Regions from separate parts of the Plantactinospora sp. DSM 117369 genome, predicted to be linked through region 1. Evidence: riboswitches for the same ligand, from Rfam matches in the RefSeq annotation. Region 1 holds a riboswitch; the other holds the start of a gene.
What was found. Region 1 has a riboswitch for thiamine pyrophosphate ahead of ACSMXO_RS34810 (ECF transporter S component). Riboswitches for the same ligand answer to the same signal wherever they lie in the genome.
Positions count from the first base shown of each region.

Region 2: it holds a riboswitch for thiamine pyrophosphate, as region 1 does, so the genes downstream of both, thiE (thiamine phosphate synthase) here and ACSMXO_RS34810 (ECF transporter S component) in region 1, are expected to answer to the same signal.

Region 1 covers NZ_CM132446.1:8,162,320-8,165,578, reverse strand. The annotation lists gene ACSMXO_RS34820 (energy-coupling factor transporter transmembrane component T family protein) at 1-40, opposite strand, end outside; gene ACSMXO_RS34815 (ABC transporter ATP-binding protein) at 37-1,506, opposite strand; gene ACSMXO_RS34810 (ECF transporter S component) at 1,682-2,272, opposite strand; TPP riboswitch at 2,349-2,456, opposite strand; gene ACSMXO_RS34805 (sugar isomerase domain-containing protein) at 2,589-3,259, shown strand, end outside.
Region 2 covers NZ_CM132446.1:8,983,907-8,987,165, reverse strand. The annotation lists gene ACSMXO_RS38470 (ThuA domain-containing protein) at 1-1,081, opposite strand, end outside; TPP riboswitch at 1,421-1,531, shown strand; partial or broken gene thiE (thiamine phosphate synthase) at 1,535-2,143, shown strand; gene thiO (glycine oxidase ThiO) at 2,323-3,259, shown strand, end outside.

The sequences.
Region 1 (3,259 bases):
GCGGTGCGTCGGGGGCGGCGATCGGCTGGTACGGGATCATCCGGCCCGCCCCGCCGATCCGGTGCCGGCCCGATCCACCGGCTGCCCGGCTCCGTCGCCGCCGAGCCGGATCGTCCGGTCGGCCAGCGCGGCGACGAAGTCGGCGTCGTGGGTGACGGTGACGATGCCGTGCCCGCCGTCCCGCAGCCCGGCGAGCAGGTCGACCAGTTCGAGCCAGGTACGCCGGTCCTGGCCGAAGGTCGGCTCGTCCAGCACCAGCAGCCGGGGCGCGGTGGCCAGCGCCGTCGCCACGCTCAGCCGCCGCGCCTGGCCGCCGGAGAGGGTGTACGGGTTGGCCGCCGCCAACCGGTCCAGCCGGAGCCGGACCAGCAGCTCGTCCACCACCGACCGGACCACCGCCTCGGGCTGGCCGGTCCGGCGCGGCCCGAGCGCCAGCTCCTCGAAGACCGTGCTCCGGACGAACTGGTGCTCCGGGTCCTGGAAGACCGAGCCGATCCGGCCGGCCAGCACCGGCGCCCGCCACCGGTGCGGTGCGGTGCCGGCGTGCCGGCCGGCCAGCGCCGGGGAAGCCGACAGCCGGCCGGTGCCGGGCCGGAGCAGCCCGCCGAGCAGCAGCGCCAGCGTGGACTTGCCGGCACCGTTGGGACCGAGCACGGCGAGCGCCTCGCCGGCGCGGACCCGCAGGTCGGTGCTTGCCAGCCGGGGCGGCAGGCCGAGCCGGTCGGCGGTGAGCAACACGTCACCGGGGCCGGTCGCGGCCCGGCGCGGTGCCGGCGGCGGCCCCGGCACCCAGACCCCGGCGGCGGCCAGCGCCGCACCGTGCGCCGCGAAGACCTCCGCCGGGCGGCCGTCGGCCCGTACCCCGGCACCCGGTTCGAGCACCACCACCCGGTCGACCAGCGGCAGCGCCTCCGACACCCGGTGCTCGACCAGGATCAGGGTGGTGTCGTTGTCGACCGCCGCCCGGACCGCGCCCCGGACCAGGGCCGCGCCGGCCGGGTCCAGGTTGGCGGTCGGCTCGTCGAGCAGCAGCAGTCCGGGCCGCAGCGCCAGCACCCCGGCCAGGGCGAGCCGCTGCTGCTCGCCGCCGGAGAGCGCGGCGGTGGACCGGTCCAGGCCGTACGGGAAGCCGACCCGGGCCAGCGCCTCGGTGACCCGGGGCCAGATCTCCTCGGGGGGAACACCTCGGTTCTCCAGGCCGAACGCCACGTCGTCGCCGGCCCGGGCCATCACGAGCTGCGTCTGCGGGTCCTGGAAGACGATGCCGACCCGCTCCCGGGCCTTGCGCGGATCGAGCCCGTCGATCTCGACGGTGCCCTCCTGCTCGCCGGAGTCCTCGGCGAGCAGCCCGGCCAGCGCCGCCAGCAGGGTGCTCTTGCCGGCACCGGAGGCGCCGAGCAGGAGTACCCGCTCGCCGTGCCCGATCCGCAGGTCGATGTCGCGGACCGCCCAGGCCCGTCGGCCGGCGTGCCGCCAGCCGAAGCCGCGCAGTCGTACCTCACTCATGCCGCCCCTCCGCTGCGCTCCGGGGCGTCATGAGGCTCATCCGCACTGAGCTGGCTGGTTCGCTCGCTCCGCTCGCTCATGCCGCCCCTCCGCTGCGCTCCGGGCCGTCATGAGGCTCATCGGCACTGAGCTGGCTGGTTCGCTCGCTCACGACGACACCACCGGGTCGCGCCGCTCACACGGCGGTACGCTCGCGGCCGGCCGGGAACCGGTCCAGCGCGCCGGTCTGGGCCAGCGCCCGGGTGAGCGCCCAGCCGCCGGCACCGGCGAGCACCGCCGAGCTGAGCACGGTGAACAGGAAGACCGGCAGCCGGAACGAGTCGAAGTCGTACTCGGAGTAGTAGCGGACCTGGTCGAAGATCGCGGCGGCGAGACCGGCCAGCAGGCCGGAGCCGATCGCCACCGGCAGCCGGAACGAGCGGTACCCGACGGCGAGGAACGCCGCCTCCGCGCCGACGCCCTGGGCGAGCCCCTGCAGGATCGCGACGGTGCCCCACTGGCTGCCCAGCAACACCGAGACGAAGGCGGCGAGGAACTCGCAGTACAGTGCCGCGCCCGGCTTGCGGATCACCAGGCCACCGAGCACTCCCGGGACCAGCCAGATGCCGTAGATGACCGCCTGGGCCGGCGGGAAGAACGTGAACGCACCCTCGGTGGCGCTCCACACCAGGTTCCAGGCCCAGAAGATGACCCCGAACGCGACCGCGATGACCGAGGCGACGACGATGTCGACGGTGCGCCATCTGGTGGTGGTGGACGGACTCATGAGCGTGCCTCCCAGTCGCGTGGCACACCAGGCAAGACGCACGCCGCAACCCGGGACGGCCCGGACTGCGGCGCGGCTGGAGACTCGACCGAACTCCCTGCGCTGGCATTACCCAGATCAGGTTCGAGGGTCTGCGGGTGTGTCACCCGCACTCTCAGCGCTGTGCGCTCCCCTGTCGGATGTGCTGTTGTTGCGCAGACGGTACACCGGATGCCGCTGCGCCGACAGCGGTGGAGCCGGTGGATGTGGTGGTGCCCACGATGTCACGGGATAGGGTGGATGGCCCAGATCAACATCTCGAAGGGACGCGTGCGGCGTGACACTCAGCCCCGAGGGCTATCTCGACGTGGTCACCGAGACGATCGGGCGGGTGGCGGCCGCCGCCCGGGACGGCGTACGCCGGGCGGCCGACCTGGTCACCGACGCGCTCCGGGCCGGCGGAGTGGTGCAGGCGTTCGGCACCGGCCACTCCGAGGCGCTGGCCATGGAGATCGCCGGCCGGGCCGGCGGACTGGTCCCGACGAACCGGATCGCGCTGCGCGACCTGGTGTTGCGCGGTGGCGAGCCGGTCGACATCCTCGGCCCCACCCTGGAACGGGACCCGACCGTGGCCCGCCGACTCTACGAGCTGACCCCGATCGACCCCCGGGACGTCTTCGTGATCGCCTCGAACTCCGGGGTGAACGGCACCATCGTCGAGTTCGCGTCGCTGGTCAAGGAGCACGGCCACGGGCTGATCGCGATCACCTCGCAGCAGCACTCGGCCCGGGTGGCGTCCCGGCACCCGTCCGGACGCAAGCTGAGCGATCTCGCCGACGTGGTGCTCGACAACGGCGCCCCGTACGGCGACGCGACGCTGCCGCTGCCCGGCGGCGGCGCGGTCGGCGCGGTGTCGTCGATCACCGCTGCGCTGCTCGCCCAGCAGGTCGTGGTGGAGGTGGTCCGCCGGCTGGTCGAGGCGGGCGAGACCGCCCCGGTCTACCTCTC
Region 2 (3,259 bases), 820 kb from region 1:
TCAGCCCGTCCTCGTTGCCGGTGAAGACGTCGAGGTCGGCGGCGGTGACCGTGGTGCCGGTGTCCGGCTTGATGATCTGGACCCGGCCGTCCCGCTCGATGTAGAAGACCCGCCCGTCGGCGGCGACGTCCAACTCCATCGGGTTGTTGGTGTTGCTGTCCAGGGTGATCTTCTCGAAGCTGCTGGTCAGCGAGGCGGAGCAGTCGGCCTCCACGGCACCGGCCGCGGTCTGGATGCCGCCGAGCAGGTGGTCCAGGAACTCCGGCTCGGCGTACGACTGCTGGGTGTGGCCGCCGGCCGTGTACCAGGCCCGGCCACCGTCGTAGTCCTGGCACCAGGCGAACGGGTGGTCGGCACCCATCGCCCCGGCGCCGGGGGCGTAGCTGGTCTCGTCCAGCGAGGCGAGTACGTGCACGTCGCCGCGCGGGTTGTCGCGGAAGTTGTACCACTCGTCGTACCGGGACCACTGTGCCGGCAGGTCGTTCGTGGACTCGTGCGCGTGGTCCTCGACCTTGATGGTGGCCTGCTGGTTGGCCGGGTGCGAGGCGAAGTACGCCCCGACCAGCTCGCCGTACCAGGGCCAGTCGTACTCGGTGTCCGAGGCGGCGTGCACCCCGACGTATCCGCCACCGGCCTGGACGTAGCGCTCGAAGGCGGCCTGCTGCTCCGCGTTCAGCACGTCGCCCGTGGTGGAGAGCCAGATCACCGCCTGGTACCTGTCGAGGTTGGCGTCGGTGAAGGCGGTCGAGTCCTCGGTCGCGTCGACGGTGAACCCGTGCTCCGCGCCGAGTTGCTGGATGGCGGCGATGCCGGCCGGAATGGAGTCGTGCCGGAAGCCGGCCGTCTTGGAGAAGACCAGCACACTGAACGGCTCGGCCTGGGGGGCCAGGTTGAGTGCCGGGGTCTGCTTGACGGGGGCCAGGGCCTGTGGCAGGACCGCCGGGGCGGCCGAGGCCGGGGTGGCGGTCAGCGCGGTCGTGCCGAGGAGCACGGCCGTGGCGGCGCCGACCAGCCCGCGAAGGAGTCTGCGACGGGGTTGCGGGGGGTGCGATGTGCCGCCGGAGCGGCCGGGACTGGACACGGAGGATCTCCTTGGTCCGGTGAGGACAGGGGGATCCCGGGTCGGTACGCCGAAGACCGCCACGGGGGGTGGAGGTACGCCCGGAACTCGCCGAAGCACCGGCCGTCGAATTTTGCCTTGTGATTGAACAAATTAGGGGCGCCTGCCGGCCGCTCGGAATACGGCGGTGAGGTTAATTCGGGTAACGGTTGTGTAACGAGCGCGAATGATCCGGATAGGACAGACATATCCACCGGGCCGCGGTCGCGGCTCTGGAACGGCAGTAGTGGTCGAGTGCTGACACTGTGCGATTTATCACGGCCCTTTACGGATCCGTGACCAGGCGCGTACGCTCGCCGACAAGTAACCCACGGGAGCCCGGTGGACCGGGCTGAGAGGGGGGCTGTCGAGCCCCCGACCGTCGAACCTGATCCGGGTAATGCCGGCGCAGGGAGGAGCGTTGCCGTGCTACACATCGGACGACTTCACCTCATCACCGACACCCGGCCGGGGCGGGATCCGCTCGCGGTGGTCGACGCGGCCCTCTCGGTCGCCGGCCCCGAACTGGTCGTACAGGTCCGGGTCGAGGACGACATCGACGACCGGACGGCGTACGAGCTGGCCGCCGAGGTCGCCCGCCGGTGTGCCGCCGTCGGGGCATCTTGCCTGGTCAACGACCGGCTGCACCTCGCACTGGCGATCGGGGCGGCGGGCGGGCACGTCGGTGCGCGGGACCTGCCGGTCGACGCCGCCCGCCGGGTGCTCGGCCCGACCGCCGTGCTCGGCGCGACCGCCCGGGACCCGCGCACGGGTGCGGCGGCGGTCGCGGCCGGCGCCAGCTACCTCGGCGTCGGCCCCTGTCACGCCACCTCCACCAAGGACGGACTGCCCGCGCCGATCGGCCCGGAGGGAATCCGCCGGGTCGCCTCGGCGGTGCCGGTACCGGTGATCGCGATCGGCGGGATCACCGCCGAGCGGGTACCCGCACTGCTGGCCGCCGGGGCGTACGGGGTGGCCGTGGTGGGTGCCGTCTCCGGCGCCGCCGACCCGGCCCGGGCCACCGCCGCCCTCCTCACCGCCCTGCACACCGACCCGCCCCCACCCGATCCGGAACGGGGAGCATCGCCGGGGTGGAACCCCCGGCGCGGTTCCCCGCTCTCGGCTCGGGGTGCGGGGGCCCAGGAATGAACCTTTTTCCACCTGGACCGCGCGGCGCCCACGCACCGCGTCGGACCTTGCGGTCCGCCCGACCGCAAGGGGAGCTGGAAAAAGGTTCAACGGTAGGGGGCGGCCGGGCGGACGTGGCGGTGGTGGGCGGTGGCCCGATCGGGCTCGCCGTCGCCTGGCGCTGCGCCGCCCGGGGCATGCGGGTCAGCGTGTACGACGCCACGCCCGGCTCGGGCGCCTCCGACGTGGCGGCCGGAATGCTCGCCCCGGTCGCCGAGACCTACTTCGGCGAGCGGGTGCTGACCGGACTGCTCGTCGAGTCCGCGGCCCGCTGGCCGGGCTTCGCCGCCGAACTCGCCGAGTACACCGGGCTGGACCTGGGCTACCGGACCGAGGGGACGCTGACCGTAGCGCTCACCTCCGACGACCTGGCCGAGGCGGAACGGCTCTGGACGTACCAGCGGGAGTTGGGGCTGCCGGTGACCCCGTTGCGGCCGGCGGAGCTGCGGGACCGCGAACCGCTGCTGGCCACCCGGCTGCGCGGCGGCGCGCTCGCCCCCGGCGACCACCAGGTCGACCCGCGCCGGCTGGTCACCGCGCTGCGGGTCGCCGTCGAACGCGCCGGGGCGACCCTGCTGCCCCGGCCGGTCCGGGACCTCACGGAGCTGGACGCGGCGGCGACAGTCGTCGCGGCCGGCTGCGGCACGGCGGCGCTGACCGGCCTGCCGATCCGGCCGGTGAAGGGACAGATCCTGCGGCTGCGCGCGCCCGGCGGTGCGGCACCCGGCTTCCGGCACGTGATCCGGGGCCACGCCGACGGCCGGCACGTCTATCTGGTGCCCCGGACCGACGGCGAGGTGGTGGTCGGGGCCACCGTCGAGGAGCGCGCCGACCTCGACGTCACCGCCGGAGCGGTACTCGACCTGCTCCGGGCCGCCACCGACGTGATCCCGGAACTGACCGAGTACGAGCTGGTCGAGGCGCGCTCCGGGCTGCGCCCCGGTACGCCGGACAACGCACCGCTGCTCGGTC